Regions from separate parts of the Enterobacter sichuanensis genome, predicted to be linked through region 1. Evidence: predicted binding sites of a transcription regulator. Region 1 holds the regulator's gene; each other region holds the start of a gene.

The links. The regulator CRP, encoded in region 1, controls carbon source genes, mostly activating them, when cyclic AMP is high. The targets are predictions, from matches to a motif close to ATGTGANNNNNNTCACAT.
Region 2: the regulator CRP is predicted to act here: its motif matches at 4,743-4,760, upstream of C1N69_RS00680 (PTS mannitol transporter subunit IICBA).
Region 3: the regulator CRP is predicted to act here: its motif matches at 2,691-2,708, upstream of focA (formate transporter FocA).
Region 4: the regulator CRP is predicted to act here: its motif matches at 3,859-3,876, upstream of udp (uridine phosphorylase).

What each region holds. Positions count from the first base shown of each region.
Region 1 is NZ_CP027986.1:4,307,117-4,314,879, reverse strand. It holds gene pabA (aminodeoxychorismate synthase component 2) at 1-67, shown strand, start outside; gene argD (bifunctional acetylornithine/succinyldiaminopimelate transaminase) at 154-1,374, shown strand; gene C1N69_RS20980 (YccS/YhfK family putative transporter) at 1,371-3,458, opposite strand; gene crp (cAMP-activated global transcriptional regulator CRP) at 3,516-4,148, opposite strand; gene C1N69_RS20970 (OsmC family protein) at 4,460-4,864, shown strand; gene C1N69_RS20965 (phosphoribulokinase) at 4,931-5,800, opposite strand; gene C1N69_RS20960 (YheU family protein) at 5,831-6,049, opposite strand; gene C1N69_RS20955 (hydrolase) at 6,046-7,068, opposite strand; gene C1N69_RS20950 (ABC transporter ATP-binding protein) at 7,180-7,763, opposite strand, start outside.
Region 2 is NZ_CP027986.1:138,791-146,553, reverse strand. It holds gene selB (selenocysteine-specific translation elongation factor) at 1-680, opposite strand, end outside; gene selA (L-seryl-tRNA(Sec) selenium transferase) at 677-2,062, opposite strand; gene C1N69_RS00695 (glutathione S-transferase) at 2,166-2,774, opposite strand; gene C1N69_RS00690 (HlyD family secretion protein) at 2,865-4,001, opposite strand; gene C1N69_RS00685 (DUF3302 domain-containing protein) at 4,004-4,360, opposite strand; gene C1N69_RS00680 (PTS mannitol transporter subunit IICBA) at 5,019-6,926, shown strand; gene mtlD (mannitol-1-phosphate 5-dehydrogenase) at 7,026-7,763, shown strand, end outside.
Region 3 is NZ_CP027986.1:1,570,929-1,578,691, forward strand. It holds gene pflB (formate C-acetyltransferase) at 1-1,723, opposite strand, end outside; gene focA (formate transporter FocA) at 1,775-2,632, opposite strand; gene ycaO (30S ribosomal protein S12 methylthiotransferase accessory factor YcaO) at 3,039-4,799, opposite strand; gene C1N69_RS07420 (DUF421 domain-containing protein) at 4,927-5,619, shown strand; gene serC (3-phosphoserine/phosphohydroxythreonine transaminase) at 5,782-6,870, shown strand; gene aroA (3-phosphoshikimate 1-carboxyvinyltransferase) at 6,937-7,763, shown strand, end outside.
Region 4 is NZ_CP027986.1:4,494,648-4,502,410, forward strand. It holds gene ubiJ (ubiquinone biosynthesis protein UbiJ) at 1-539, opposite strand, end outside; gene ubiE (bifunctional demethylmenaquinone methyltransferase/2-methoxy-6-polyprenyl-1,4-benzoquinol methylase UbiE) at 553-1,308, opposite strand; gene rmuC (DNA recombination protein RmuC) at 1,375-2,832, opposite strand; gene udp (uridine phosphorylase) at 2,974-3,735, opposite strand; gene C1N69_RS21730 (dienelactone hydrolase family protein) at 3,991-4,797, shown strand; gene C1N69_RS21735 (glycoside hydrolase family 1 protein) at 4,836-6,299, shown strand; gene metE (5-methyltetrahydropteroyltriglutamate--homocysteine S-methyltransferase) at 6,343-7,763, opposite strand, start outside.

The DNA.
Region 1 (7,763 bases):
GTTCCATCCGGAAAGCATCCTCAGCGAACAGGGGCACGCGCTGCTGGCAAATTTCCTCAATCGCTGAATATCTGTTGCCTTGTTGTGATTTTTTATGCATATTTTGTGATTATATTTTCACAATTGATGTGACATAAAATGGATGGGCATGACATGGCAACTGAACAACCAGCAATTACCCGCGCGACATTCGATGAAGTGATTCTGCCGATTTATGCACCGGCTGAGTTTATCCCGGTAAAGGGAAAAGGCAGCCGAGTCTGGGATCAACAGGGTAAAGAGTACGTGGATTTCGCGGGCGGGATTGCGGTAACGGCGCTGGGTCATTGCCATCCTGCGCTGGTCGAGGCGCTGAAAACCCAGGGCGAAACCCTGTGGCACACCAGCAACGTCTTCACCAACGAACCGGCGCTGCGTCTTGGCCGCAAGATCATTGATGCCACGTTTGCCGAGCGCGTGCTGTTTATGAACTCCGGTACCGAAGCCAACGAAACCGCCTTCAAGCTGGCGCGCTACTATGCCACCACGCGCCACAGCCCATACAAAACCAAAATCATCGCTTTCCACAACGCCTTCCATGGGCGCTCCTTCTTTACCGTCTCCGTTGGTGGTCAGCCGAAGTATTCCGACGGTTTTGGTCCGAAACCGGCTGACATTGTCCACGTGCCGTTTAACGATCTGCATGCGGTAAAAGCGGTGATTGACGATCACACCTGCGCGGTGGTGGTGGAGCCGATTCAGGGCGAAGGTGGCGTGACGGCCGCCACGCCGGAATTCCTGAAAGGGCTGCGCGCGCTTTGCGACGAGCACCAGGCGCTGCTGGTATTTGATGAAGTGCAGTGCGGGATGGGGCGTACCGGCTCCCTGTTTGCCTATATGCACTACGGCGTGACGCCGGATATTCTGACCAGCGCCAAAGCGCTCGGCGGCGGTTTCCCGGTGAGTGCGGTCCTGACCACCCAGGAGATTGCCTCCGCGTTCCATGTGGGGTCGCACGGCTCCACTTACGGCGGTAATCCGCTGGCGAGCGCTGTGGCGGGCGCGGCGTTTGATATTATCAACACGCCTGAGGTTCTCAATGGCGTGGGCGCGAAGCGCGAACTGTTCGTAAAACATCTGCAAAAGATTGATGACCAGTACGACGTGTTCAGCGAGATCCGCGGGATGGGGCTGCTGATCGGTGCCGAGCTGAAACCGCAGTACAAAGGCCGCGCACGCGATTTCCTGCACGCCGCCGCCCACGAAGGGGTGATGGTGCTCAATGCCGGGCCGGACGTGATGCGTTTTGCGCCGTCGCTGGTGGTGGAAGAGAAAGACATTGAAGACGGTTTAACCCGCTTTGCCGCGGCAGTCGCGAAGATCGTAAAAGGTTAATACGCCGTCCGCTTCAGGCGACGGGTTAACCAAATCCCGTGATGCGGACGCTGACGCCATGCCACCGATGAAATGGTGTGCAGGGTGTTCAGATGTCCCAGAATGCGCTGTAAATGCTGCTCAAGGGTACTCATTGGCCCGTGGGTGAGCGTTTCCGGCGCTTCCAGAATATTTGAATCCCCCGACTCACCCGGCGCGTCATACTCCAGACGCTGCTGACAGCGCTGCAGAGCAATCTCACACGACTGCAGGTAACGTTGCGCCAGGTCTGGCGTCAGCATGGTATGTTCACGCGCGAGCGTGGTCATGGCGTTGATATGTTCGACGATAAACTGGCTGTGCGTCACCCAGAGCTTCATGTCCGCAAGATAGTGCGAGTTAAAGCCGGGCTCCTGCATCGCCTGGTTGAGCGAGTTGAACAGGGCGTTGTGCGCCTGGTTGACCTTCATCCGCTGATAAGCCAGCGGGGAGGGCTGAGGATCATCGCTCAGAATCAGGCGGATAGCCTCCTGGTCAGCCTCCAGCGCGTCGTGGGCGTTCTGCCTGAGCAGCCCGCTCTGCCACTGCGGCCACAGCCAGACCATACCACCAAAGGCAATCAGACAGCCGATGAGGGTATCAATCAGCCTGGCGACAATAAACTGTTCGCCATTGAGCGTGAGCAACTGCAGGGTATACACCGCCGTCACCGTAAAACCCACCATCGCCCAGCCGTAGTTTTTACGAATAATCAGGTAGCTCACCAGCGTAATCACCAACATTCCTGCCAGGGTATAGCCTTCCGGCACGTGGAAGTGCAGCGTCACGCCCGCAATAATCAGCCCCGCCATCGTTCCGCCGGCCCGGTGCAGAATCCGCACCCGCGTGGCGCCGTAGCCATTCTGGGTGACAAACAGCACGGTCATTAAGATCCAGTAGGGTTTCGGCAGATGCAGCGCCATGCCCATCAGGCTGGCGACACTGAGCATGACGCTAATCCGTGCGGCATTGCGCAGGGCGGACGATTTAAGCGACAGATAACTTCTGAGCGCGGGCAACAGCGGAAGCCGTTTTTGTTTGTCCGCCATCAGATCGCGGGAATAAAGCGGGCGCTGGGTACGCAGCACGCGGGCGATGCGGCTGAAGTGCCAGGCGGCAAACTGACCGACCGGGTTATCCGGATGCTGACGGGCGATTTTCTCCAGCGCGCCGAGCTGTTTGTCCATGTTAAAGCGCGTGGGGTAGCGGTGATAGAGAATATCGTCGGCCAGGATCCGCAGGCGCGCGGAGACGGTCTGTGCGTTCCAGCGGATCACCGCTTCAGCGTGGCTGCGCTCTACCAGTTTTTGCACCTCTTGCGGGTGGTGAAGACTTACGGAGATATGTTCCTGCAGATCCAGCCCCACCTGGAAAGTGCGCAGCAGCCGTTTATATTCGTGATTCTGGTTGGCGGCGAGCATATGCAGTTGCTGGTAGCACTGGCTTATCAGATCCACCATCTTTTGCTGACGGGTCAGCAGCGGGGGCAGCGATCTTTCCGGATCGGTATGCTGGGTGAGCAGGGTGTATTTGGCTTCACAATACTCCGCCAGCTGCACATAGAGCAGGCTCAGGGATTCACGCAGCGGTTGTTCGCGCCACAGCCAGAACCAGAACCAGTTAAACAGCCCGTACCATAATGTCCCCAGCGCGTAGATCAGCAGCGGCTCCCACACCGGCATATTTCCGGCGAGGCTCAGCGTGAAAATGGCCGCAATCAGCGAGGCGGGAAGTAGACGGGCGTGCAGCGAGCTGATTTCGGCGGTGACACCCAGGGTCATCGCCAGCACGGTCAGGATCAGCGGCAGCGGAATATCGCGCGCCAGCAGAAGCTGCACGGCGAGACTACAGCCGGCAAACAGTGAACCGCCAATGATGAGTCGTTTGAAAAAGCGCTTATGCGGCGTGTCCAGACCGGCAATGTTGCAGCAGGCGGGCACCAGAGAAAAGAGCAGACCTTGCTGAAGATGTCCGAGGAGCAGGCCTACGGCCACAGGAAGACACAACACCAGCGTTTGTCGCAGTGCGTAGTTAACTTCCGGGTGATAGATCAGCCTGCGCCACATGGGGAGTAGAGACAAAAACGGCGTGACACCTTGCGGTGACACGCCGTTTGAGCGGAATTAACGCGTTCCGTAAACCACGATGGTTTTACCGTGGGCGGAGATCAGGTTTTGATCTTCCAGCATTTTCAGGATACGACCTACGGTTTCACGGGAGCAACCGACGATCTGACCAATTTCCTGACGGGTAATTTTAATTTGCATGCCGTCCGGGTGGGTCATGGCGTCTGGCTGTTTCGCCAGGTTCAGCAGCGTCTGTGCAATACGGCCCGTCACGTCCAGGAAGGCGAGGTTGCCCACTTTCTCAGAGGTGACCTGCAGACGGCGCGCCATCTGGGAAGAAAGACGCATCAGGATGTCAGGGTTAACCTGAATCAGCTGACGGAATTTCTTGTAAGAAATTTCAGCCACTTCACATGCTGTCTTTGCACGAACCCAGGCGCTACGTTCCTGGCCCTCTTCAAACAGGCCCAGTTCACCGATGAAATCGCCCTGGTTCAGATAAGAAAGGATCATCTCTTTCCCTTCTTCATCTTTGATCAGCACTGCCACCGAGCCTTTAACGATGTAATACAACGTTTCCGCTTTTTCACCCTGGTGAATCAGCGTGCTCTTCGATGGGTACTTATGAATGTGGCAATGAGACAAGAACCATTCGAGAGTCGGGTCTGTTTGCGGTTTGCCAAGCACCATGCGCTGTTATCCTCTGTTATAAGCTGTCACCAGAGTCATCAGATGCATCCGGACTCTGGGGTTGCAATCGAATTCTTACCCATACCCTGGGAAGTCGGCTACCGTAACGTTTCGCAGCCAGTAAAGTTTGATGTCCTCTGCATACACGTGTAACGTCAATGTATTACTGTAGCATCCTGAGTGTTTTAGCATAGCTTTCGCCGCGTGTCTCCTGGTGTCTCGCTTCAGCATGATGCAGGTCGCCTTCCATTGCGAGAAATGTAACGCACGCGTAATCTGTCACCAAAAATGCAACGTTGGAGTTTAAGAATATGCAAGCGCGCGTGAAATGGGTTGAAGGTTTAACGTTCCTGGGCGAGTCCGCTTCCGGACACCAGATTTTGATGGATGGCAACTCCGGCGATAAAGCGCCAAGCCCAATGGAGATGGTGCTGATGGCGGCAGGGGGATGCAGCGCCATTGACGTGGTGTCGATTCTGCAGAAAGGCCGTCATGACGTGACAGATTGCGAGGTTAAACTGACCTCAGAACGTCGTGAAGAGGCGCCACGCCTGTTCACCCATATTAATCTGCACTTTGTTGTGACCGGCAAAGCGTTGAAAGACACGGCGGTATCACGCGCGGTGGACCTGTCGGCGGAGAAGTACTGCTCTGTGGCGTTAATGCTGGAGAAGGCGGTAAAAATCACCCATTCGTATGAAGTGATTGAGGCGTGATTGATTGGGCATCGTGCGTGTTGATGCCCTCACCCTAACCCTCTCCCACAGGGAGAGGGAATATGATTATGCGATCTGCTTCCCTTCCATCAGTCGCTGTACCAGCGGCGTCATGATGAGCTCCATTGCCAGTCCCATTTTTCCGCCCGGCACCACTAATGTATTCATGTGAGAAATGAACGAGCCCTGCAGCATCGCCAGCAGCCACGGATAATCAATGCCTTCGAGATTGCGGAAATGGATCACCACAAAGCTCTCATCCAGCGACGGGATACTTTTGGCGGCGAACGGGTTGGAGGTGTCCACCGTCGGCACGCGCTGGAAGTTGATATGGGTGCGGGAAAACTGCGGCGTCAGGTAGTTGATGTAATCTTCCATGGAACGCACCACCGAGTCCATCACTGCCTCGCGTGAGTGGCCGCGCTCGCTCATGTCACGCGTCAGTTTCTGGATCCACTCCAGGTTGACGATTGGGACCACGCCGACCAGCAGATCCACGTGGCGCGCCACGTCGTGCTGCGGCGTAACCACGCCGCCGTGTAATCCTTCGTAGAACAGAACGTCGGTAGGTTCCGGCAGCGGCTGCCAGGGAGTAAAGGTGCCCGGCACCTGATTCCAGGGAACGGCTTCATCATAGGTATGCAGATACTTGCGGGACTGCCCTTTGCCGCTCTGTCCGTACTCAATAAAGGTTTGCTCCAGCAGGCCGAAGTCATTGGCCTCCGGGCCGAAGTAACTGATGTGTTTACCCAGATCGCGCGCTTTACGGATGGCCATATCCATCTCCGGACGCGTGTAGCGGTGAAAGCTGTCGCCTTCGACCTCCGCCGCACGGAGATTCAGCTGGGCGAAAATCTTGCGAAAGGCGAGGCTGGTGGTGGTGGTTCCCGCACCACTCGACCCCGTAACGGCAATAATCGGATGTCTGGCAGACATAACAACTCCCTGACTGAAAAGGGTGGAAGATCAGCCGTGAAACGCGTTGCGGGGCATGATATTGACCGTCTCATGCAGTTCTGACCACACCAGCACCACGTCGCCGCTTTTCAGCTGGCGCTTTACATCGTTGACCTTTTGCTCAAGCGAGCGTTCATGTTCACCATAATCGGTGCCTTCGCGCAATACAAAGCTTTCAATCAGATTATCGAGCGTTTCGGGAGCCAGATCCTGCCAGGGAATAATCATTTTGCACCGTCCAGATAAGGGGTTAGCCAGTCAGGGATACGCGTCTCAAGCCACATTTTCGGGCGGCGCAGCGTGCCACCGATAAACCCGACGTGGCCGCCATGCTCGGTCAACTGATAGTGAACGTTGTCGGGCAGAAACTCCTGTGCGGGGATCGAGTGGTGATCCATAAAGGGGTCATCTTTGGCATGAATGATCAGCGTCGGTTGCGTGATCTTGCTGAGCAGCGGCATGGCGCTGCACTGACGATAGTAATCAATCGCATCGGCGAAGCCGTGAATTTTGGCGGTGATCAGATCGTCGAACTCGCGAATTCGGCGCACCTTTTTCAGCTGGCGCAGGCTGACCGGCAGCGTATCCGGGTAAGCCTTCAGCTTACGCGCCGCGTTGGCTTTCAGCAGGTTGAGCAGATAGCGCTGATAGACGCGGGAAAAGCCTTTATCCATATGGTAGCTGCACTGCTCCAGCATAAACGGGGCGGAGACAATGACCGCCGCATTCAGCGGTACGCTTTCGCCCTCTTTGGCCAGCAGACAGGCCAGCATATTGCCGCCCAGCGAGTAGCCCACGGCGGCGGTTGGCACGTTGCCAAAATTATCCCGCAGCCAGTGCAAAAACCACGTACCGTCTTCGGTTTCACCCGAGTGATAAATGCGTTTCTGACGATTGGGTTCGCCGCTACAGCCGCGAAAATGCATCACCACGCCGAGCCAGCCGCGCGCTTTTGCCGCCTCAATTAACCCATGCGCATAAGGGCTGTGCAGACTGCCTTCCAGACCGTGAAAGACCACCAGGCGCGGCTTATGGCGGGCCTGCTCAGGTGCTTCGCTCCAGGCGAGATCCAGAAAGTCACCGTCCGGCAGGTCAAGCCGTTGCCAGTGCGGGGTGAACTGAACCTTGCGGCGGATCAGTCGCGGCAGCATGGTCTGCAAATGGCGATTGGCCACGCCGCGCATAGGCACGAACTCAGTGCTGTCTTCGGCCGCAATGTCGAAGTCTGATGGAATGATTTGGGTCATAAGCGCGATGCTGATTCTTGTCGGAAATTTACGATACTTTCCGAATTGTACCCCGTTTAGCCAGGATTTCCGAACCAGGGACGGATCCTGTTCGCAAAACGGGGCAAATACTCAGTCGGCCTGCAGCATCGCTTCCAGCTGTTCCTGGGCGTCGAGCCAGGCCATCTCACACTCTTCGAGGTTCGATTTGGTCTTCGCCTGGGTTTGCAGGCAGTCCGTCAGCTCCGCTTTACGGCTCTGGTCATACAGACCGCTGTCGCCAAGCTTCTCTTCAACGGCAGCAAGCGTGGCGTTGAGCTTTTCCATCTCTTTTTCGAGACGGGCAATCTCTTTACGCAGCGGCTGCGTCTGGGTGCGCAGCTCCGCTTCGCGGCGTTTCTGGTCTTTACGCGCCTGGGCGCTGTTGGCGTTCTCTTTCGTTGGCTCTTCCGGCTGGTTTTCCTGCTTCTGCACGTCCGTCAGCCACTGCTGGTAGTCTTCCAGATCGCCGTCGAACGGCTCGACTTTGCCGTCGTGCACTAAGTAGAGATCGTCCGTGGTGGAGCGGATCAGGTGGCGGTCGTGCGAAACCACAACCAGTGCGCCTTCGAACTCAATCAGCGCTTCGGTCAGCGCCTGACGCATGTCGAGATCGAGGTGGTTGGTCGGTTCATCGAGCAGCAGCAGGTTCGGGCGCTGCCAGACGATCAGCGCCA
Region 2 (7,763 bases), 540 kb from region 1:
GGCTGGTTTTGAGCATGCAGGCCGCGCACGCGCATCGGTTTATTCACGCCCGTCAGCCATAAGCTATCGCCTACTTTCACTTCGCCGCTGAGCGCCGTCCCGGTGACCACCAGACCCGCCCCTTTTACGCTAAACGCCCGGTCAATCGCCAGACGGAAACGGTGATGGCCGGCGTGATCACGTGATGAAAGATGCTGCAAATGGTGGCGAAGTTCGTCGATACCTCGCCCTTCGGTCGCCACGGTGACAAAAAGCGCTGCATCGGCAAAGCCATATTCACGTAAGGTCGCCTGCACCGCTTCGCGCACCTCGCTGACGCGTGCGTCATCCACGCGATCGGCTTTGGTCAGCGCCACGGTCAGCTGCGGATTGCCGGTCAGCTGCAGGATCGCCAGATGCTCGCGGGTTTGCGCCATAACGCCATCATCACAGGCCACCACCAGCAGGGCATGATCGATGCCGCCTACCCCCGCCAGCATGTTAGACAGAAACTTTTCATGCCCCGGCACATCAATAAAACCCAGCACGCGGCCATCAGGCTGGGGCCAGTAGGCATACCCCAGATCGATGGTCATGCCGCGCTTTTTCTCTTCCGGCAGGCGGTCGGCGTTTACGCCGGTGATCGCCTGCAGTAACGTGGTTTTTCCGTGGTCAACGTGACCGGCGGTGGCAATAATCATTTCAACAACATCTCCAGAAATCGCTCTTCATCTTCAAGGCAGCGCAGATCCAGCCACATCCGGCCATCGTAAATCCGCCCGATCACCGGCGTCGACAAATTACGCCAGCGCGACGACAGGGCTTCAAGGTGGCTGCCGCGCCCGTCGCGCGGGGTGAACGTCAGCGCTTCACTCGGCAGCCTGTCCACAGGCAGCGAACCGCTGCCAATCTGTGACTGGCAAGGCTCAATGCGAACGTCAAAATCGGGGTAGTGCGGGGCGACGCGCGGCAGCAGTAACTCGGCCTGGGCGCGAATCGAGGCGGCATCCCGTGTTAACAGACGCAGCGTCGGCAGGCGGTCAGCCAGCTTCTCAGGATGGAGATAGAGTCGCAGCGTCGCGTCCAGCGCGGCAAGCGTCATTTTATCGGCACGCAGGGCGCGCTTGAGCGGGTGCTGCTGCAGCTTCGCAATCAGCTCGCGTTTACCCACGATAATCCCGGCCTGCGGCCCGCCCAGCAGTTTGTCGCCGGAGAAGCTGACCAGGCTTACGCCCGCCGCAATCATCTCCTGCGGCATCGGTTCTTTTGGCAGGCCGTACTGACTCAGGTCGACCAGCGAACCGCTGCCGAGATCGGCAATCACCGGTATATTCAGCTCATGCCCTATCGCCACCAGCCCGGCCTCGTCAACAGCTTTGGTAAAGCCTTCAATATGGTAATTGCTGGTGTGGACCTTCATCAGCAGGGCGGTATTTTCATTTACCGCCGCGCGATAATCTTTCGCATGGGTGCGGTTGGTGGTACCCACTTCATGCAGCGTACAGCCCGCCTGGCGCATCACGTCCGGGATGCGAAACGCGCCGCCAATCTCCACCAGCTCACCGCGGGACACCACCACCTCTTTGCCGCTGGCGGTGGCCGCCAGCATCAGCAGCACCGCTGCGGCGTTGTTGTTCACAATGCAGGCATCTTCCGCGCCGGTCAGCTGGCACAGCAACTCCGCCAGCGCGCGATCGCGATGCCCGCGCCCGGCGCCGTCCAGATCGTACTCCAGCGTCACAGGCGCTCGCATGGCCTGCATCACGGCGTCCACCGCCTCTTCCGCCTGCTGCGCGCGCCCCAGATTGGTATGCAGCACGGTTCCCGTCAGGTTAATCACCGGGCGCAACGCGCTTTGCGCCTTCGCCTCCAGCCGCTGTTCAACTTCCTGCTCCCACGCACTACACCAGGCGGGCAAGGCGTTTTCTGCCTGAATCGCACCTCGGGCTTCGTCCTGAAGCAGACGTAACATCTCAACCGTCGCGGTATGGCCGAAACGTTCAACAGCGGCATGAATGCGGGGGTTGCGAAGAAGACGATCGGTCGCGGGGATTTGGCTGTACAGCGAATGATGAGTAGTCATGAAAGCGCCTGGCGAGTAAATATCTTCCCCCCTCCCGACGGGAGAGGGAGTTAACATGTGGAGAGATTGTACCCCCTCCCGCGGCGAAGTGTTATAACCCGCGTCAAGCCTTTGGCGGTTCGGTACGGGCAAAGCTCTCGCGGCTAAAAAGCGATTCTGCGAGTTTCACCAGCAACGGACGGTCGACGCACCAGCCAGGGGAGACGCGGCGGAAGTTGAGGTAACCGATGGCGCAGGCGATGGCGATGGTCCCCAGGTTCAGGCTGTCGATGTGGATCTTGCCCTCCCGGATAAGCTGTTCGCACCGGTCCAGGCTGCGGCTGATTTTTTCCCGCTGGCGCAGCAGTTCGTTTTCTGACTGCTGGGCAGCAGGCCGCGCCTGTTCTCGCACGGAGGTGAGCGCCGCATCCATAATGCCGTCGGCCAGGGCTTCAATTTGCTTCACCGCCAGCGCCGCTTTTGGGTCAGCAGGCAGCATGGCCGGCGCAACGCCCAGCAGTTCGATGTACTCGGCAATAATCGGGGAATCGAACCAGTATTCACCCTCGTCCGTCACCAGCGCGGGGACTTTCCCCAGCGGATTGTACTGCGCGACGCCGTTTTCGGCGTTGTAGGGCTGCTCATTGACGAATTCAAATTCAATCCCCTTCTCCAGCAGGAGAATCGAGATTTTTCGCACGAAGGGACTGGTGTAGCTACCGATGAGTTTCATTGCCTGATCCTTGATGCCGGAAAAAAGTCAGTATGGATCAAGCGATGAAAAAAGGGCAGGTCTGCGTGTCGCATTCCTGCCCGGGAGGGATTAGTGATCGAGGTAGAGGTAGTGCATCCAGCTGGTCATACGCAGCAGCACTTTACGCATGACCGAAACGTGGGCGAAGTGGTCCGAATAGACTGCCACCTGGGCATAGATACCGTCCGGCAGGGCATCGACTTCGGCGTTGGGTTCCAGCTCAATCAGCGCCTGTACGCCATCCGTGCCCGGCACCACCGTCAGCGACTGCAGTGCGCCCTGCGCCTGATAGGTTCCTCCCGGCACCACCGGCAGAATACTGGTGAGCTTACCGGAGAACACCTGGCCCGGCAGGGCGTTAAACACCACTTCCGCTTCATCACCCGGCTTCAGACGCAGCAGCGAGTTCTGGCGGAACTGGGCCACGATCTGACGTTTCTGTTCAGGAATAAAGACCATCACCGGACGCAGAGGCAGCGCGGCGGCATAGGTCCCCGGACGGATCAGCACCTGGGTGATATAGCCATTGCTCGGTGCACGCACCACGGTCTGATCCAGGTTGTATTTCGCTTCGGCAAGCTGGGCGCGCAGGGAGGCAATCTGCGACTGTTCGCCGTTCACCATGCTGTCTAACTGGCTTTGGATCTGCACCTGTTCAGCCACGGAGCCTTTTACCAGTGCATCCTGCGCCAGATAGTTCTGCCGCGCGTTGTCGATATCGCTTTCAGAGAATGGATTCACCTTCGCCTGGCTGCCTTTCAGGTAGCGCTGATAATCTTTGTACAGGCGATCGCGCTCAGCGGAAACGCGCGTGGTATTGGCGACAGCTTCCGCCAGCTGCGCTTTCAGATTATCGATGTTGTGCGTCGCGGTCACCAGGTCAGCCTGCAGTCTGTCGACCCGCGCCTGATAACGGCCTGGATCCAGTTTAAATAACACTTCGCCTTTTTTAATTAGCTGGTTATTTTTATCGGTCACTTCGCTAACCACGCCAGTCACCTGCGGCGTAATCGGAATGGAAATAACCGCTTTTTGCGCCGTAAACGTATACGGGTGGTTATAGTTCATGAGCAGAATAAGTCCGGCAACAATAAACACCCCGCCTAATGTAGCGGTGGCAAGCGTCCACTGGTTTACCGGAATACGGAATATTTTAAAGATGGCCCAGGCAAATGCCACGTAGGTCAAAATAATCAACAGATCCATGATTAGCGCTCCAGCGTGTTCTTATCAGCAGTAGGCTCTACTGCGGCCAGCTTTTGTTCGAGTTCCGCCACGCGTTTGGCTAGCGCATCCATGCCCGGGACCTCATCAGCCCTGGTGATGTGGTTTTGCATACCCCAGCCGCGATCTTCGCGGTACAGGGTGGCCCAAATCCACAGGAACGGCCAGATGGCATGAAGCGTAAACAGACTAATCCACCCTGCCGTGTGAATAGCATCGGCATGCGGATGGTTACGCTTTTTGGCCATATTATAAGGGATGTCATGAATGGCGATGATTCCGTAAAAAAGAACCAGAAATACAAAAATCAATACGCCCAGCGCAAAATAGTTGAGAAACATATTCTCCTCACTTAAACAACGTCAACTCATTAAATTAATAAAACAGTACGCAACCTAATTATTTTTTATAAAAACGGTTTTTTGCTCACTATTTCAGAGCCGGGGAGTATGGATTTTTATAATATCTCCTTGCAAGTTTATAAGCGTGTCAAAATATATCCTGAATAATAATAGACTTAACCTTACATTATGAGCGTAACCCACCTTTTAACTTTTCGCCATACCACACATCAAAAGTGGTTTTTTAGCTTTACGTGTCGTGCTGTATCAGCCTGGCACCGAATCGCAAAGCAGAGTTTGCTGGCGATCGCAGCCGGAGAAATCTGCATAAAAATATTTTGTGAAATCAATCACAATCCAGAAACAAACACGCCAAATCAAAATGTGATGCATATCACGAAAAATGGTAGTTTTTGCGTTAATTCTCACCATCGTATTTTTTTTGTCCACTTATTTTGTGATTCAGATCACCCAATTACTGACCACACCCCCTACATTTACGTGACACAAATCACATAAATTTTCACTGTCTGGACAGTTGAACGATTCAGTGCCAGATTTCACAGCATCAGAACAGGGCCCGGCTACCTCTGCCGCCGCACATTAACAATAAACCTCGGGCCACAAGCCTAAGCGTAAACAAAAGAAGGGGTGTTTTATGTCATCCGATTTCAAGATCAAAGTTCAAAGCTTTGGTCGTTTCCTCAGCAACATGGTGATGCCAAATATCGGCGCGTTTATCGCGTGGGGTATCATCACTGCATTGTTTATTCCGACAGGGTGGTTGCCTAACGAGACGCTGGCGAAACTTGTTGGCCCAATGATTACCTACCTGCTGCCACTGCTCATCGGTTTCACCGGTGGTCGTCTGGTGGGTGGTGACCGTGGTGGCGTCGTGGGGGCCATCACCACGATGGGGGTTATCGTCGGCGCGGATATGCCGATGTTCCTCGGGGCGATGATTGCCGGTCCTCTGGGCGGCTGGGCGATTAAGAAATTCGACGTCTGGGTTGATGGTAAGATCAAATCCGGCTTCGAAATGCTGGTGAACAACTTCTCTGCGGGCATCATCGGGATGATCCTCGCGATTCTGGCGTTCCTCGGCATTGGCCCGGCAGTTGAAGTCCTGTCTAAAATTCTGGCGGCTGGCGTTAACTTCATGGTGGCGCACGAGATGCTGCCGCTGGCGTCTATCTTTGTTGAACCGGCGAAAATCCTGTTCCTCAACAACGCCATTAACCACGGTATCTTCTCGCCGCTGGGTATTCAGCAGTCGCACGACCTCGGCAAGTCCATCTTCTTCCTGATTGAAGCCAACCCGGGCCCGGGTATGGGTGTGCTGCTGGCGTACATCTTCTTTGGTCGCGGCAGCGCGAAGCAGTCTGCTGGCGGTGCGGCTATCATCCACTTCCTGGGCGGTATCCACGAAATTTACTTCCCGTACGTGCTGATGAACCCACGTCTGATCCTGGCCGTTATCCTCGGCGGTATGACCGGCGTGTTCACCCTGAGCGTGCTGGGCGGTGGCCTGGTGTCTCCGGCCTCTCCGGGCTCTATCCTGGCGGTGCTGGCAATGACGCCAAAAGGGGCTTACTTCGCAAACATCGCGGCCATCTTTGCCGCCATGGCGGTCTCCTTCGTGGTCTCTTCTATCCTGCTGAAAACCAGCAAAGTGAAAGAAGATGATGACATCGAAGCAGCAACCCGTCGTATGCACGACATGAAAGCCGAATCCAAAGGCGCGACCCCACTGGCCGCGGGCGATGTCTCTAACGACCTGAGCCACGTGCGTAAAATCATCGTGGCCTGTGATGCCGGCATGGGTTCCAGCGCAATGGGTGCAGGCGTGCTGCGTAAGAAAGTGCAGGATGCGGGTCTGACCAACATCTCCGTGACCAACAGCGCCATTAACAGCCTGCCACCGGATGTTGACCTGGTGATCACGCACCGCGACCTGACCGAGCGCGCCATGCGCCAGGTACCGCAGGCTCAGCATATTTCGCTGACCAACTTCCTCGACAGCGGCCTGTACACCAGCCTGACCGAGCGTCTGGTGGCCGCGCAGCGTCATGAAGATAACGAAGTGAAAGTGCGCACCAGCCTGCAGGACAGCTTTGACGAGAGCAATACCCACCTGTTCAAACTGGGTGCGGAGAACATCTTCCTCGGTCGCACTGCGGCAACCAAAGAAGAAGCGATTCGCTTTGCCGGTGAGCAGCTGGTAAAAGGCGGCTACGTTCAGCCTGAATACGTAGACGCGATGCTGGAACGTGAAAAACTGACGCCAACCTACCTGGGCGAATCCATCGCGGTGCCGCACGGTACGGTGGAAGCGAAAGATCGCGTTCTGAAAACCGGCGTCGTATTCTGTCAGTACCCGCAGGGCGTGCGCTTCGGTGAAGAAGAAGACGACATCGCCCGTCTGGTGATTGGTATCGCCGCGCGTAACAACGAGCACATTCAGGTGATTACCAGCCTGACCAACGCGCTGGATGATGAGTCTGTCATTGAGCGTCTGGCCAATACCACCAGCGTGGAAGAAGTGCTGGCTCTGCTGAACAAATAAGTTCTCTTCCCTCTCCCCTCCGGGGAGAGGGCTAGGGTGAGGGGAAAACGTTCCTCACCCCAGCCCTCTCGGGTAAAAACATTGATTAAGGTTAACACTATGAAAGCATTACATTTTGGCGCAGGTAATATCGGTCGTGGCTTTATCGGCAAGCTGCTGGCAGACGCGGGCATTACGCTGACATTCGCCGATGTAAATCAGGTCGTTCTGGATGCCCTGAATGACCGTCATAGCTACCAGGTACATGTGGTGGGTGAAAATGAGCAGGTGGAAACGGTCACTGGCGTCAACGCGGTAAGCAGTATCGGCGACGACGTTATCGACCTTATCGCCAGCGTTGACCTGGTCACCACGGCGGTGGGCCCGGTGGTACTGGAGCGTATCGCCCCTGCGGTGGCAAAAGGCCTGGCAAAACGTAAAGCGCAGGGCATCGACACCCCGCTGAACATCATTGCCTGCGAGAACATGGTGCGCGGCACCACGCAGCTGAAAGGCCACGTGCTCAACGCCGTAGCAGAGGAAGACAAAGCCTGGGTGGAAGCGCACGTCGGGTTTGTGGATTCCGCCGTTGACCGTATCGTCCCGCCGTCAGAATCTGCGACCAACGATCCGCTGGAAGTGACCGTGGAAACCTTCAGCGAGTGGATCGTTGATAAAACCCAGTTTAAAGGCACGCTGCCGACCATTCCGGGAATGGAATTAACCGATAACCTGATGGCATTTGTCGAACGCAAACTCTTCACGCTGAACACCGGGCATGCTATAACCGCCTACCTCGGGAAATTGGCCGGTCATCAGACCATTCGCGACGCGATCCTTGATGAGAAGATCCGTGCG
Region 3 (7,763 bases), 2.0 Mb from region 1:
CAACGCGAGCGTCGTTGTTACCAAACTGCGGGTATTCGCCTTCGATTTCGAAGTCGATAGCCAGACCATCTTCGTCACGAATTGGTTTAACTTTCGCATATTTGATTGCAGACAGGGAGTCAGCAGCAACGGACAGGCCTGCGATACCACACGCCATGGTGCGGATAACGTCACGGTCGTGCAGCGCCATCAGAGAGGCTTCGTAGCTGTACTTGTCGTGCATGTAGTGGATAACGTTCAGTGCAGTGACATACTGTTTAGCCAGCCAGTCCATGAAGTGATCCATGCGGTCCATGACTTCGTCGAAGTTCAGAACATCGCCTTTGATCGGCTCAGACTTAGGACCCACCTGCATTTTCAGTTTTTCATCAACGCCGCCGTTGATAGCGTACAGCATGGTTTTCGCCAGGTTTGCACGCGCACCGAAGAACTGCATTTGTTTACCAACAACCATTGGGCTTACGCAGCAAGCGATAGCGTAATCGTCGTTGTTGAAGTCCGGACGCATCAGGTCATCGTTCTCGTACTGCAGAGAAGAGGTGTCGATGGACACTTTAGCGGCGAATTTCTTGAAGTTCAGAGGCAGTTTTTCAGACCACAGAACGGTGATGTTCGGCTCCGGAGAAGGACCCATGGTGTACAGGGTGTTCAGGAAGCGGAAGCTGTTTTTAGTTACCAGAGTACGGCCATCAACGCCCATACCACCGATAGATTCAGTTGCCCAGATTGGGTCACCGGAGAACAGCTCATCGTATTCAGGGGTACGCAGGAAGCGAACCATACGCAGTTTCATGACCAGGTGGTCAATCATTTCCTGTGCGTCTTGCTCGGTAATTTTGCCAGCTTTCAGGTCACGTTCGATGTAGGCATCCAGGAAGGTGGATACGCGACCGAAGGACATTGCGGCACCGTTCTGAGACTTAACTGCGGCCAGGTAGCCGAAGTAGGTCCACTGGATAGCTTCCTGAGCGTTGGTTGCAGGACCAGAGATATCGCAGCCGTATTTCGCTGCCATTTCTTTGATCTGACCCAGCGCGCGGTGCTGTTCAGCAATCTCTTCACGCAGACGGATAGTCGCTTCCAGGTTTACGCCGTTTTCCAGATCGGACTGCAGGGAAACAAACTGCGCGTACTTGTCTTTCATCAGGAAGTCGATACCGTACAGCGCAACGCGACGGTAGTCACCGATGATACGACCACGGCCATAGGCATCTGGCAGACCAGTCAGAACGCCAGATTTACGGCAGTTCAGAATGTCTTTGGTGTAAACATCGAATACGCCCTGGTTATGAGTTTTGCGGTATTCGGTGAAGATTTTTTTCAGCATTGGGTCCAGCTCGCGGTTATACGCTTTGCAGGAACCTTCAACCATTTTAATACCACCGAACGGGATGATTGCGCGTTTCAGTGGTGCTTCAGTCTGCAGACCAACGATTTTCTCAAGGGCTTTGTTGATATAGCCAGCGTCGTGAGAAGTGATGGTGGAAGCCACGGAGGTGTCAAAATCAACTGGCGCGTGAGTGCGGTTTTCCAGTTTAACGCCTTCCATTACGCTGTCCCACAGCTTGGTGGTCGCTTCAGTTGCGCCAGCCAGGAAGGATTCGTCACCTTCATACGGGGTATAGTTTTTCTGAATGAAGTCACGTACGTTGACTTCATTCTGCCAGTCACCTTTCGCAAAACCTTCCCAGGCTGTGGCTAACTTTTCATTAAGCTCGGACATGTAACACCTACCTTCTTAAGTGGATTTTTTATTTACTGCCTGAGAAAACCATCAATGATGATCGTCGCCACGCAGGTAAATGACCCAGTATGTCAACCCAACTAACAGACCCCCACCGATAATGTTCCCGATAGTGACAGGGATCAGGTTATCAGTAATGAAATTCATAATAGTCAGGTGAGAGAAACTTTCCGGGGATGAACCAACTGCGGTCCAGAACTCCGGGCTTGCAAAGTCGCGGATGACAATGCCCATTGGGATCATGAACATATTCGCAATACTGTGCTCAAAGCCGCTGGCAACAAACATCGCAACCGGCAGAACCATGATTAAGGCTTTGTCCATCAGGCTACGACCGGAGTAGCTCATCCATACAGCCAGGCAGACCATCAGGTTCGCGAGGATGCCGAGAGCAACGGCTTCAATAAATGTGTGGTGCATTTTGTGGTCGGCGGTTTGCAGGACGTTCAGTCCCCAGCCGCCGTTGGCGGTCATGTACTCGCCAGAAAGCCACATCAACAAAACAAAGAGCAGACAGCCAACCAGGTTACCCACGTAGACGTTAAGCCAGTTACGTGCCAGCTGACCCCAGGTAATTCTTCCGCTGGCCTTTGCCACGACAATCAGCACCGTTGAGGTGAAGAGATCGGCACCGCAAATGACGCAAAGAATCAGACCCAGTGAGAAGCAAATGCCGCCAATCAGTTTGGCCATGCCAAAAGGCATTCCGGCAGTACCGGTGGTGGCGGTGATGTAGAAGACGAAAGCGATAGAGATGAACACACCAGCCGTGATCGCCAGATAGAACGTCTTCATCGGGTGTTTCGTTGCTTTATAGACACCCGCTTCTTCGGCGACTTTTGCCATCGCAGCGGGGAGTAAAAGATCAAAAGGGTTGTCAGCTTTCACACTAACTCTCTCTTTATTAAGTCGGCGACGAGATACTAACAAAGCATTATAGAAGAGAAATTGATATAGATCATATCTCGCCTGGCTTATAGGCCCGCAGTGTGTATGGTTTTACACCAAATGCGGAGTAAGTGTTTGATTATCCGTATAAAAATAAATTTTAAAAGTTGTGAAAAGAGTTGAATTTTTTCGTTCGGCCACCTCTGAAACAGTTAATTAATATGGAGTATTAGCCATAAAAAGTAACAGTTAAGTCCGGGTAGATATTATTATATTTACCCATGATTAACTTTATTATTACAATCAACAGTCATTGCCGAAGAAAATAAAAAAAGGGGCAATGAAATTGCCCCGTAATATAGCCCAGACGATTGAATACGCCTACTGCTGGTAATGTTATGTGCGCTTATTTTGACCAGTAAGCGGCTTTCGCTTTCTGCAGCTTCTCATAGGCCTTCAGCAGCGACTGATGCGCCGGGAAGGCTTTTAGATCGCTGTCAACAGCCTGCAGACCGTAGAACGGCTCTTCACCGCTCAGCGCCGCGCTGGCCGCTTCTACCGCCTCGGCACCGTACATGCGCACAAAAGCATTCAGATACTGCAGCGGCTCACGATCCTCTTCCTGCGCGAGAAGCAGGAGGGTTTGCAGGCAGCGGTAATAGTTGGTGCGCTCGGCAGAGAAGACCGACTGGTTAAACTCCATGGTCCACTCGGTCCAGGCCAGGGCCTGATCCAGATCGCCGCCCGCCAGCGCCAGCATCGCTTTCAGCTCGCCGATGCGCAGGGTATACCAGCCGTTATCTTTGCCGGTGGCCAGACCGAGCAGCTCGCGTACGCGTGTGAAGTCATCGTGGCCTTCCTCGTCCAGCTGGGCGATCAGGTTCAGATAATCCTCTTTTTCCCATTCGCTGCCCGGCAGTGCCAGCAGCGTTTCACGCAGATGCGCGCCCATGCTGTTATTCGCCAGCCACAGATCTTCAGCAGGGTAGATGTCGGACATGCCAGGAACAATAATACGGCACGCATAGACGCCCAGGTGCTCGTAGTCAGCAATGTAGACTTCTTTATCTTCAGATTTGAAGATGGCCATCAGCGTGGCGAACTCTTCTTCCGTGGTACCGGCAAAGCTCCAGTCCACGAAAGGATAGTCGGCGTCCTGTTTGAATAGATCCCATGAGATCAAACCGCTGGAGTCGATGAAGTGGGTTTCCAGATTGGTATGCTCAGCCACTTCTTCATCGTCGAACGTTGGCGGCGTAAACACGTCGAGGTCTTTCAGGCTACGGCCCTGCAGCAGTTCGGTCACGGTACGTTCCAGCGCTACGCCGAAGTCCGGATGTGCGCCGAAGGAGGCGAAGCAGGTGCCATTTGTCGGGTTAAACAGCACAACGCAGATAACCGGGTATTTACCGCCCAGCGAGCCGTCATACGCAAAGATTGGGAAACCTTCGGCTTCCAGTTTGGCGATGGATTCCACCACGCCCGGATAACGCGCCAGCACGTCTGCCGGAATTTCAGGCAGGCTGATGGATTCGGCAATAATGCGGTTTTTAATGTGGCGTTCGAAGACTTCAGACAGACCCTGCACGCGCGCTTCATTGCGGGTATTACCGGCGGACATGCCGTTAGACACGTACAGGTTGCCGACGATGTTCATCGGGATATAGACGGTCTGTTCATCCGACTGACGAGTGAATGGCAGGGCGCAAATACCGCGATCTTCGTTACCGGACTGCAGATCGATCAGCATGCTGGCGGTCAGTTCGTTTTCGGGATCGTAAAACGCACGCAGACGCGTATCCAGGATACCTTCCGGCAGTTCGTCATCTTCGGTCAGCGGGAACCATTTTTCATTCGGGTAGTGAACGAACGGGCCGTTAGCGATGGTTTCACCCAGCCAGAAATCGGCGAAGAAGTAGTTGGTGGACAGACGCTCAAAATACTCACCCAGCGCAGAGGCCAGTGCCGCTTTTTTTGTCGCGCCTTTACCGTTGGTAAAGCACAGGGCACAGTCTTTATCGCGAATATGTACGGACCAGACATGCGGCACCGGATTGAGCCAGGAGGCTTCTTCGATGTTAAAACCCAGGTCGGTCAGTTTCTGCTGGAAGCGAGCGATGGAATCTTCCAGGGCGGCGTCTTTGCCGGGGATAAACGTTTGAGTCATGGCGTTCACTTTTATCGTACGTAAAGCGCGCAATGATACGGGTTTTGCGTGACAGGTGCTATCTCCGGCGAAAATAAAAGACTGGGCTATGCTTACTGTCAGTAACTCACTGTTAAGGCATAGAAAAATGAAAGCATTCGATCTCCAGCGGATGGCGTTTGATAAAGTCCCTCCTGAATTTTTAGGCGAAGTGGCGCTGCGTAGTCTGTATACCTTCGTTCTGGTCTTCCTGTTTCTTAAAATCACCGGTCGTCGCGGCGTGCGGCAGATGTCGCTTTTTGAAGTATTGATCATCCTGACGCTGGGTTCAGCGGCGGGGGATGTCGCTTTTTATGATGATGTGCCGATGGTGCCGGTGTTTATCGTTTTTGTCTCACTGGCGCTCCTCTATCGCCTGGTGATGTGGCTGATGTCGAAAAGCGAAAAGCTGGAGGATCTGCTTGAAGGAAAGCCGGTCGTGATCGTCGAGGACGGTCAGCTGGCCTGGGAAAATGTCCAGAGCGCCAATATGACCGAGTTTGAGTTCTTTATGGAGCTGCGCCTGAACAGCGTGGAACAGCTCGGGCAGGTGCGTCTGGCGATAATGGAAACTAACGGGCAGATCAGCGTCTATTACTACGCTGATGAGGACGTAAAGCCCGGTCTCTGTATTTTGCCGGATATGCTGATCGAGCGTTTCAGGACGGTCCCCGAAGCAGGCGATTACGCTTGCGTAAGATGTAGCCATGTTGTGGCCATGAAGCCTGGCGATCGTCAATTATGCCCTCGCTGTGCAAATCCGGAATGGACGAAGGTTAGCCGGGCTAAACGGATCACCTGACAGCCATTTTGTCGGTTTTGCGATAGCGAGGCGGCAGATTGTTTTGTGTGACGCGGGGCACATTTCACCGGTCATAAGTTTTAGACATTGCGGCGCGTGTCACTGAATGATAAAACCGATATCCACAGTTATAACTTATGGCTTTTAGCGTGGTGAGGGGAAATGGCTCAAGTCTTTAATTTCAGTTCAGGTCCGGCAATGTTACCGGCAGACGTGCTTAAACAGGCTCAACAGGAACTTTGTGACTGGAACGGTCTGGGGACGTCGGTGATGGAAATCAGCCACCGGGGTAAAGAGTTTATTCAGGTGGCGGAAGAGGCAGAAAAGGATTTTCGCGATCTGCTGAATATTCCCTCGAACTACAAAGTATTGTTCTGCCATGGCGGCGGACGCGGCCAGTTTGCTGGCGTGCCGCTGAACATCCTTGGTGATAAAACGACGGCAGACTACGTTGATGCGGGCTACTGGGCGGCCAGTGCGGTGAAAGAAGCGCACAAGTACTGCACGCCGAATGTTATCGACGCCAAAGTGACCGTTGACGGTCTGCGCGCCGTGAAGCCCATGAGCGAGTGGCAACTCTCTGACAACGCTGCGTATCTTCACTACTGCCCGAACGAAACCATCGACGGTATCGCCATCGACGAGACCCCGAACTTCGGCAAAGACGTAGTGGTTGCCGCAGATTTCTCCTCCACCATTCTTTCTGCGCCAATTGACGTCAGTCGCTACGGTGTAATTTATGCGGGCGCGCAGAAAAATATCGGCCCTGCTGGTCTGACTATCGTCATCGTGCGCGAAGACCTGCTGGGTAAAGCGCATAAATCCTGCCCGTCGATTCTCGATTACACCGTGCTGAACGATAACGACTCCATGTTCAACACCCCGCCGACGTTTGCCTGGTACCTGTCCGGGCTGGTCTTCAAATGGCTGAAGCAAAACGGCGGTGTGGCGCAGATGGACAAGGTTAATCAGCAGAAAGCCGAGCTGCTGTACGGCGTGATTGATAAGAGCGATTTCTATCGTAACGATGTGGCGAAAGCCAACCGTTCGCGCATGAACGTGCCGTTCCAGCTGGCGGACAGCAACCTGGATAAAGTCTTCCTGGAAGAGTCCTTCGCGGCAGGTCTGCACGCGCTGAAAGGCCACCGAGTGGTGGGCGGCATGCGTGCCTCCATCTATAACGCCATGCCGCTGGAAGGCGTTAAAGCGCTGACCGATTTCATGATTGACTTCGAACGTCGCCACGGTTAATTGCGCTGTTTTCACCCCCGTAGCCCTGCTGCGGGGTTTTTATTATGTTGAGTTGAGATAAGTTTCATGGAATCCCTGACGTTACAACCTATCGCGCGGGTAGATGGCACCATCAATCTGCCTGGTTCAAAAAGTGTCTCGAACCGCGCTCTGCTGCTGGCAGCTCTGGCAAACGGCACCACCGTCCTCACGAACCTGCTGGACAGCGATGACGTGCGCCATATGCTCAATGCGTTGAAAGCGTTGGGAGTTCATTACACGCTGTCTGACGACCGTACCCGCTGCGAAGTGACGGGGAACGGCGGCGCGCTACGCTCGGCTGATGAGCTTGAACTGTTTCTGGGTAACGCGGGGACCGCAATGCGTCCGCTGGCGGCAGCGCTGTGTCTGGGCAGCAACAACATTGTCCTGACAGGCGAGCCGCGCATGAAAGAGCGCCCGATCGGCCATCTGGTGGATGCCCTTCGTCAGGGCGGCGCGCAGATTGAGTATCTGGAGCAAGAGAATTATCCACCCCTGCGTCTGCGCGGGGGCTTTACCGGCGGTAACGTCGAGGTTGACGGTAGCGTATCCAGCCAGTTCCTGACGGCGCTGCTGATGACCGCACCGCTGGCACCGCAGGATACCGTAATCACTATTAAGGGCGATCTGGTTTCCAAACCGTACATTGATATTACGCTGCATCTGATGAAGACCTTCGGTGTAGAGGTTGAAAACCAGGCTTATCAGCGTTTTGTCGTTCGCGGCGCCCAGCAATATCAGTCTCCGGGCCATTACCTGGTGGAAGGGGATGCCTCTTCCGCTTCGTATTTCCTGGCTGCCGGGGCGATTAAAGGCGGCACGGTGAAAGTGACCGGCATTGGCCGTAACAGCGTGCAGGGCGATATTCGTTT
Region 4 (7,763 bases), 190 kb from region 1:
TCTTCCGCAAACCACGCCACTTCCAGTGGCCCGGGCGCCATTCGCCACTCCTCCGTCAGCACTTCCGCCGCATAGCGTTGCTGTCGTTGCAGGCTTTTACGCAGGAAGGCCGTTCCGCCATGCAGGGCTTTACCGATCCCTTCAGCGGCAATGTCACCAATAAACGGCGCGAGCAGCTCTGCCGGATCGAACTCCGCCAGATCGGTGAGCGCCACGAAGCTCTGGACAACCTGAATGTCGCCTTCCACTTCCAGCTCACCGCTGCGGATCAGCGCCGTTAATTGCTGACGGTCGCGCAGTTTAGGCAACACGCTCATGTGCGTGATGACCGAACAGTCGGCTTCACCTTCCCACTCACCCAGGACGTCAAGCTGGCGTTCGCTGAAGACCAGCACAAGCGGCGTCGAGAACTCTTTTAAAACAATGCGTAATACCTTTCCGTTAAGCCGCTGGCGTGCGGCTTTTAGCGCCGGCGCGCGATAGAGAAAGGCATTCAGTACGTTCTCGATGCCTGCGGTGACTAAGGGTTTAAAGGGCACGGGACACCTCCACTCAGAACTTGTAACCGCGATGCAGTGCGACGACACCTGCCGTCATGTTGAAATACTCAACGTTTTCAAACGCTGCATCCTGCATCATGGCTTTTAAGGTGTCCTGATCCGGGTGCATACGAATGGATTCTGCCAGATAGCGGTAGCTTTCGGCGTCGTTTGCGACCAGTTCACCAATACGCGGCAGAACGTGGAAGGAATAGGCGTCGTAAGCTTTGCTAAGGGGCTCGATAACCGGTTTGGAGAACTCAAGCACCAGCAGACGTCCACCCGGCTTCAGCACGCGGTACATCGAGCGCAGCGCTTTTTCTTTGTCTGTGACGTTACGCAGACCGAAGGAGATTGTGATGCAGTCAAAGGTATTATCCGGGAACGGCAGCGCTTCGGCGTTCGCCTGTACATACTCCACATTCCCCACCACGCCGATGTTACGCAGCTTCTCGCGTCCCATTTTCAGCATGGAGTCATTGATGTCGGCCAGAACAACACGCCCGGTTTCGCCCACCAGACGGGAGAATTTCGCGGTTAAATCGCCCGTACCGCCGGCGAGATCCAGCACCGTTTGTCCACGACGCACACCGCTACAGTCAATGGTGAAGCGCTTCCACAAGCGATGAATGCCGAATGACATCAGGTCATTCATCACATCGTACTTCGCCGCCACGGAATGAAATACGTGGGCCACCATGTCAGCTTTCTGCGCTTTGGCGACAGTCTGAAAGCCAAAGTGCGTTGTGTCTTGTGAATCGTCAACCATCTCAGAGCCTGCTTATCAGTAAAATGTCCGTGAAGTGTAACAGATTGGGCGCGATTGCCCTACGTTTCAACCACCCCGAAAGAAACGCGCTGGCTGCGCGTCGGGTGAGTGTGTCGCTGCTAACGTGTTGTCTTCACTGCGTGTCTTTTGTTCATCCGCCCCTTCGCGCAGGCGAAACTCTTCGTCCTGCGCGGTAGCCTGTTCAACCAATTCCGGATTAATCTCGCGTTTCACCTCCACCCCAAGGCCGCGGAAGGCTTCGGCCTGCGCCAGCAGATTGCCTCGCCCGGAGGCGAGTTTTTTCATCGCCTGGCGGTAGTTATCCTGCGCGCGGTCCAGGCTCTGCCCGACCGAAGACATATCGTCCACGAAGAGGCGCATTTTGTCGTACAGCTTGCTGGCGCGATCGGCAATCTGCTGCGCATTGCGGCTCTGGTGCTCATACCGCCACAGGTTAGCAATGGTGCGTAAGGCCACCAGCAGCGTGGTGGGGCTGACCAGCATAATGTTATTTTTGAGCGCTTCGGTGATCAGTTCCGGCTGTCTGTCGAGCGCCAGCAGAAACGCGGGCTCTACCGGGATAAACATCAGGACATAGTCCAGTGAGCGCAGGCCGGGCAACTGCTGGTAGTCTTTTCTGCCAAGCAGGCGAATGTGATTACGCAGGGAAGCAATGTGCTCCTGCAGGGCAGACTCGCGCGTGTAGTCATCCTCCGCATTGAAGTAACGCTCATACGCCACCAGCGTCATTTTGGCGTCAATTACCACATCTTTACCCTGCGGCAGTCGTACGATGACATCCGGCTGCATGCGCGAGCGGGCATCGTTTTCGATACTCACCTGCGTTTCGTATTCATACCCTTCCCGCAGGCCCGAGGCTTCCAGGACCCGGGTCAGCACCACTTCTCCCCAGTTGCCCTGGGTTTTGTTATCCCCTTTAAGCGCACGGGTGAGGTTGACCGCTTCCTGCGCCATTTGCGCATTCAGTTGCTGAAGATTGCGGATCTCATGCGCCAGCGTGTGCCGCTCGCGAGCCTCCTGACCAAAGCTGTCCTGCACCTGGCGGCGAAAACCGTCCAGCTGTTCGCGCAGGGGCGTCAGCAGGCTGTTCAGGCTCTGGCGGTTCTGTTCATCAACGCGGCGGTTGCTGTGCTCGAAAATACGGTTAGCGAGGTTCTCAAACTGTTCGCTGAGGCGCTGCTCGCTGTTGAGCATCTGGCGAATTTTGTCTTCCGCATGCAGTTGCGTGGATTCCAGACGGGTGGTCACTTCGCGGAGATCGGCCTCCAGCGAGGTGTTGATATCACGCAGGTTGCGCAGCTCGTTGTTGAGTAACTCGCACTCCTCTCGCCAGTGGTCACTCAGCGCAATCTGCTGCTTTGCCGCACTTAATTGAGCGACTATCTCTTCACGCTCTGCCAGCTGATCGGCCTTCTGCTGCGCATGCTGATAGCTGGAAATAAGCCAGCCTATCGCCACGCCCGCCAGCGCAATCACCGCATAAATCAGGACTGAGATATCCACAATGCCCCCTGCATCAACGTATTACCCGCACAAAATAAGATTGTGCTGTATAAACGTCCAGTTTGAAAGGGTTTTCCTGCGAGGCGCTACGCAAAAAAATAAAGGCCGAACGTGTCGGCCTTTGATTTCGAAAGGAGAGGATTAGATCAGGCGACGCGCGGCTTCAACCACGATTTTCACCGCATGGCTTTCGGTCTGCTTCATGGTTTCAGCGTTCGGGATCTCCTGCTGGGTACGGTTGACGATAACGCCCGCCACCATACCGGCACGCAGACCCTGGCTTGCACACATGGTCAGCAGCGTTGCGGATTCCATTTCGTAGTTCATCACGCCCATGGACTGCCACTCTTCCATTGAGCCTTTGAAGCGGCTTACCACGCGGCCAGAGAAGGTGTCGTAACGCTCCTGGCCTGGGTAGAAGGTATCGGAAGAGGCGGTTACGCCCACATGCGTGGTGGCGCCCACAGATTTCGCGGCCTCAACCAGCGCAGTAGTACATTCGAAGTCGGCCACTGCCGGGAACTCCATTGGCGCAAAGTGCAGGCTTGCGCCGTCCAGGCGCACGGATGCTGTCGTGACCAGCACGTCGCCGACGTTGATATGCGGCTGAATAGCGCCAGTGGTACCGATACGCAGGAAAGTACGAATGCCCAGCTGCGCCAGCTCTTCAACGGCAATAGAAGTAGACGGGCCACCGATACCGGTAGAACAGACGATCACGGCTTTACCATCCAGCTCTGCACGCCAGGTGGTGAATTCACGATGGGCTGCCAGCTTAACCGGCTTATCCATCAGCGCGGCGATCTTTTCCACACGCTCAGGATCGCCCGGGACGATCGCGAGCGTAGCCCCTTGTAAATCGTTTTTGGTGAGGCCGAGATGAAAAACATCAGACTTAGACATAGGTGACTCCTCTGTGGGTCGGTTAGTCAGAAGAAGTAAAACGGTACTTTACAGAAGCAATACGCATAATTTCGTGACGCAACTCACCATGACCGAAAATGATTGCAGTTAATTTCCATAAAATAGTGATTTACATCACATTAACAAGTTATATCGTTGGGCGCTGCACAAAAGATAGACCGTTTAAGGCACTGTGAGTTGTTAACCTGGTGTCTATATTTACCTTTGCGCTAACTCATTGGTACGGAGAATGCCATGACTGAAAAAACCGGTTTTGCACCTGCTGCGGCCCCGCATGCCTCAACCATCGTCTCAACGTCTGAAGAGGCCATCACGGCGGGTGAGACCTCTATTCCCTCGCAGGGAGAGAATATGCCTGCTTACCACGCACGCCCAAAATCAGCAGATGGCCCGCTGCCCATCGTGATCGTGGTTCAGGAAATTTTCGGCGTTCATGAACATATTCGCGACCTCTGCCGCCGACTGGCGCTGGAGGGTTACCTGGCCGTTGCGCCTGAACTCTACTTCCGGCAGGGCGATCCCGACGACTACAGCGACATCCCCACATTGCTCAGCAATCTGGTGAGCAAAGTCCCGGACGCGCAGGTCATGGCCGATCTCGACCACGTTGCCAGCTGGGCGGCGCGCAACGGGGGCGATCCGCACCGGCTGCTGGTCACCGGTTTCTGCTGGGGTGGACGCATCAGCTGGCTGTATGCCGCGCATAACCCGCAGCTGAAAGCTGCTGTCGCCTGGTACGGCAAACTGGTGGGCGAAAAAACGCTGAATTCACCGAAACATCCCGTGGATATCGCCACGGAGCTGAATGCCCCCGTATTAGGGCTGTATGGCGGTCAGGACACCGGTATCTCCCTTGATTCGGTAGAGACCATGCGCCATGCGCTCCGTGCGGCCAATGCGAAGGCCGAAATTGTGGTCTATCCGGATGCCGGACATGCCTTTAACGCTGATTATCGCCCGAGCTATCACGCGGAATCGGCTAAGGATGGATGGCAGCGGATGCTTACATGGTTCCGTCAGTACGGTGGTAAAAAAGGGTAAGCCTTTCCCATTGTCATGACGCATAAGGAGTGCGTGTTATGGAGCAATCCCTCTCGTTTCCACGCGGTTTTCTCTGGGGCGGCGCCATTGCCGCCAACCAGGCTGAAGGGGCATGGAACGTGGACGGCAAAGGGCCGTCCGTGGCAGACGCCGTCGCCTGGAAACCCAACCTGTCCGTGAAAGATTACAGGGGTCATATGTCCCTGACGGACGAGAACATTCGTGATGCGTTTGAAGGCAACCATGACGCGCGCTACCCGAAGCGCCGCGGCATCGATTTTTATCACCACTATAAAGACGACATCGCCCTGTTTGCTGAGATGGGTTTTAAGGTGCTGCGCGTCTCCATTGCCTGGTCGCGCATTTTCCCGACCGGAGAGGACGCTACGCCCAACGAGGCCGGGCTGCAGTTTTATGAAGAGTTGTTCCGCGAGCTGCGTCGTCATCACATCGAGCCGCTGGTCACCCTCTCCCACTATGAAATGCCGCTGGCGCTGAGCGAAAAATATAACGGCTGGGTACATCGCAACGTGGTGGATGCCTTTGTCCGCTTCTGCAATGTTTGTTTCGACCGCTATAAAGATCTGGTGCGTTACTGGCTGACCTTTAACGAAATAGACAGTATTCACCGTCATCCGTTTACCACGGCGGGTATTCGCGAAGAGAAGAGCGCACCGGGTCAGGCAAAGCAGGATATTTACCAGGGGCTACATCATCAGTTTGTCGCCTCAGCACTGGTGACGCGCGACTGCCACGCCAAAATTCCCGGCAGCAAGGTCGGTTGCATGCTGACAAAACTGACCACCTATCCGCACAGTTGCCGCCCGGAAGACGTTGAAGCTACGCTGAAGAAAAACCTGGAGAACTATTTTTATGCCGACGTGCAGGTATTTGGCGACTACCCGCCGCTGATCCTGCGCGATCTGGAAAGACAAAATATCCATATTGAAATGCACCCTGACGATCGGCGTATTTTAAAGGAGCATACCGTCGATTTCGTCTCCTTCAGCTACTACATGTCGATGACCGAATCCACTCAGCCGGACGCTGAACGCATTCCCGGCAATACCGTGCTCGGCGTGAAAAACCCCTATCTACCTGCGTCGGAATGGGGCTGGCAGATTGATCCCCTTGGGCTGAAAATCTCGCTGCTGGAGCTGTATGACCGTTACCGGAAACCGCTGTTTATCGTTGAAAACGGTCTGGGCGCGAAGGATGTGGTCGAAAACGGCAAGATCCATGATAGCTACCGCATCGACTATTTCCGCGCCCACTTTGAACAAACGCTGGCGGCGATTAATGAAGGGGTGGAGATAATGGGGTTCACCACATGGGGGTGTATCGACATTATTAGCGCAGGCACCTCGCAGATGTCGAAGCGCTATGGCTTTATCTATGTCGATCAGGACGATGAAGGCAACGGCACGTTAAAACGGCTGAAAAAAGACTCCTTCTGGTGGTACCAAAAAGTGATTGCCAGTAACGGCGCAGACCTGAGCTAAGTATGCGCAGGCCGGGCAGACGCCCGGCCATCGCGCGTCGCGGCTACGCCTGACGCAAATTCTGTGCCGCCTTCACCATATTCGCCAGCGCCGCGCGGGTTTCCGGCCAGCCGCGGGTTTTCAGGCCGCAGTCCGGGTTTACCCACAGGCGCTCAGCCGGAATGCGCTGGGCGGCTTTCTTCAGCAGGGCTTCGATCCACTCCACGCTCGGCACGTTCGGGGAGTGGATGTCGTACACGCCCGGTCCGATTTCGTTCGGGTAGTCGAACTCTTCAAACGACTCCAGCAGTTCCATATCTGAACGCGAGGTCTCGATGGTGATCACGTCAGCGTCCAGCGCGGCGATCGAATCCATGATGTCGTTAAATTCGCAGTAACACATGTGGGTGTGGATCTGGGTGTCGTCCTTCGCCACCGCGGCGTTGATGCGAAACGCCTCCACGCCCCACTTCAGGTAGGCCTCCCAGTCGCTGCGGCGCAGCGGCAGACCTTCACGCAGGGCCGGTTCGTCAATCTGGATGATGCCAATGCCTGCGGCTTCGAGATCCGCCACTTCATCACGCAGCGCCAGCGCGATTTGCTTCGCGATGGTTTCACGGGACACATCTTCACGCGGGAAGGACCAGCAAAGAATGGTCACCGGGCCGGTCAACATTCCTTTCACGGGCTTGTCGGTCAGGGACTGGGCGTATTTCGCCCACTCCACGGTGATGGGTTCCGGGCGGCTGATATCACCGATGACCACCGGCGGCTTCACGCAGCGGGAGCCGTAGCTCTGCACCCAGCCATTCTGGGTGAACACGAAACCGTCCAGATGCTCACCGAAGTATTCCACCATGTCGTTACGCTCGGCCTCCCCGTGCACCAGCACGTCCAGACCTAAGCGCTCCTGCTCTACAATCGCCTGTTTGATGTGTTCGGCGATACCGGTACGGTAGTGATTCGCGTCCAGGTTGCCTTTTTTGAAGTCCAGGCGCAGGCCGCGGATCTCGGTGGTTTGCGGGAAGGAACCAATCGTGGTGGTCGGCCACGCAGGCAGGTTGAAGCGCGCGCGCTGCGCTTCGGCACGCACCTCATACGGGCTCTGACGCTGGCTGTCCTGGGCGGTGATGGCCGCCAGACGTTTCTCCACAGCCGGGTTGTGAACACGAGCCGAGTGACGGCGCGCCTGGATGGGTGCGCTCCATTCACTAATCGCCGCCGTGTCGCCGCTGTTCAGGGCGTCACGCAGCAGGGCCAGCTCCTCACACTTTTGCAGGGCAAAGGCGAACCAGCTCTTCACTTCCGCATCCAGACGGGTTTCTACGCTGAGATCAATCGGGCTGTGCAGCAGGGAGCAGGAAGAGGCGATCCACAGTTCACGTTTGTCTGCGATGTCTTCAATCTGCGCATATTTCTCCGTCAGATCGGCGCGCCAGACGTTACGCCCGTTCACGAGGCCGGCAGAGAGTAGCCAGTCCGCTG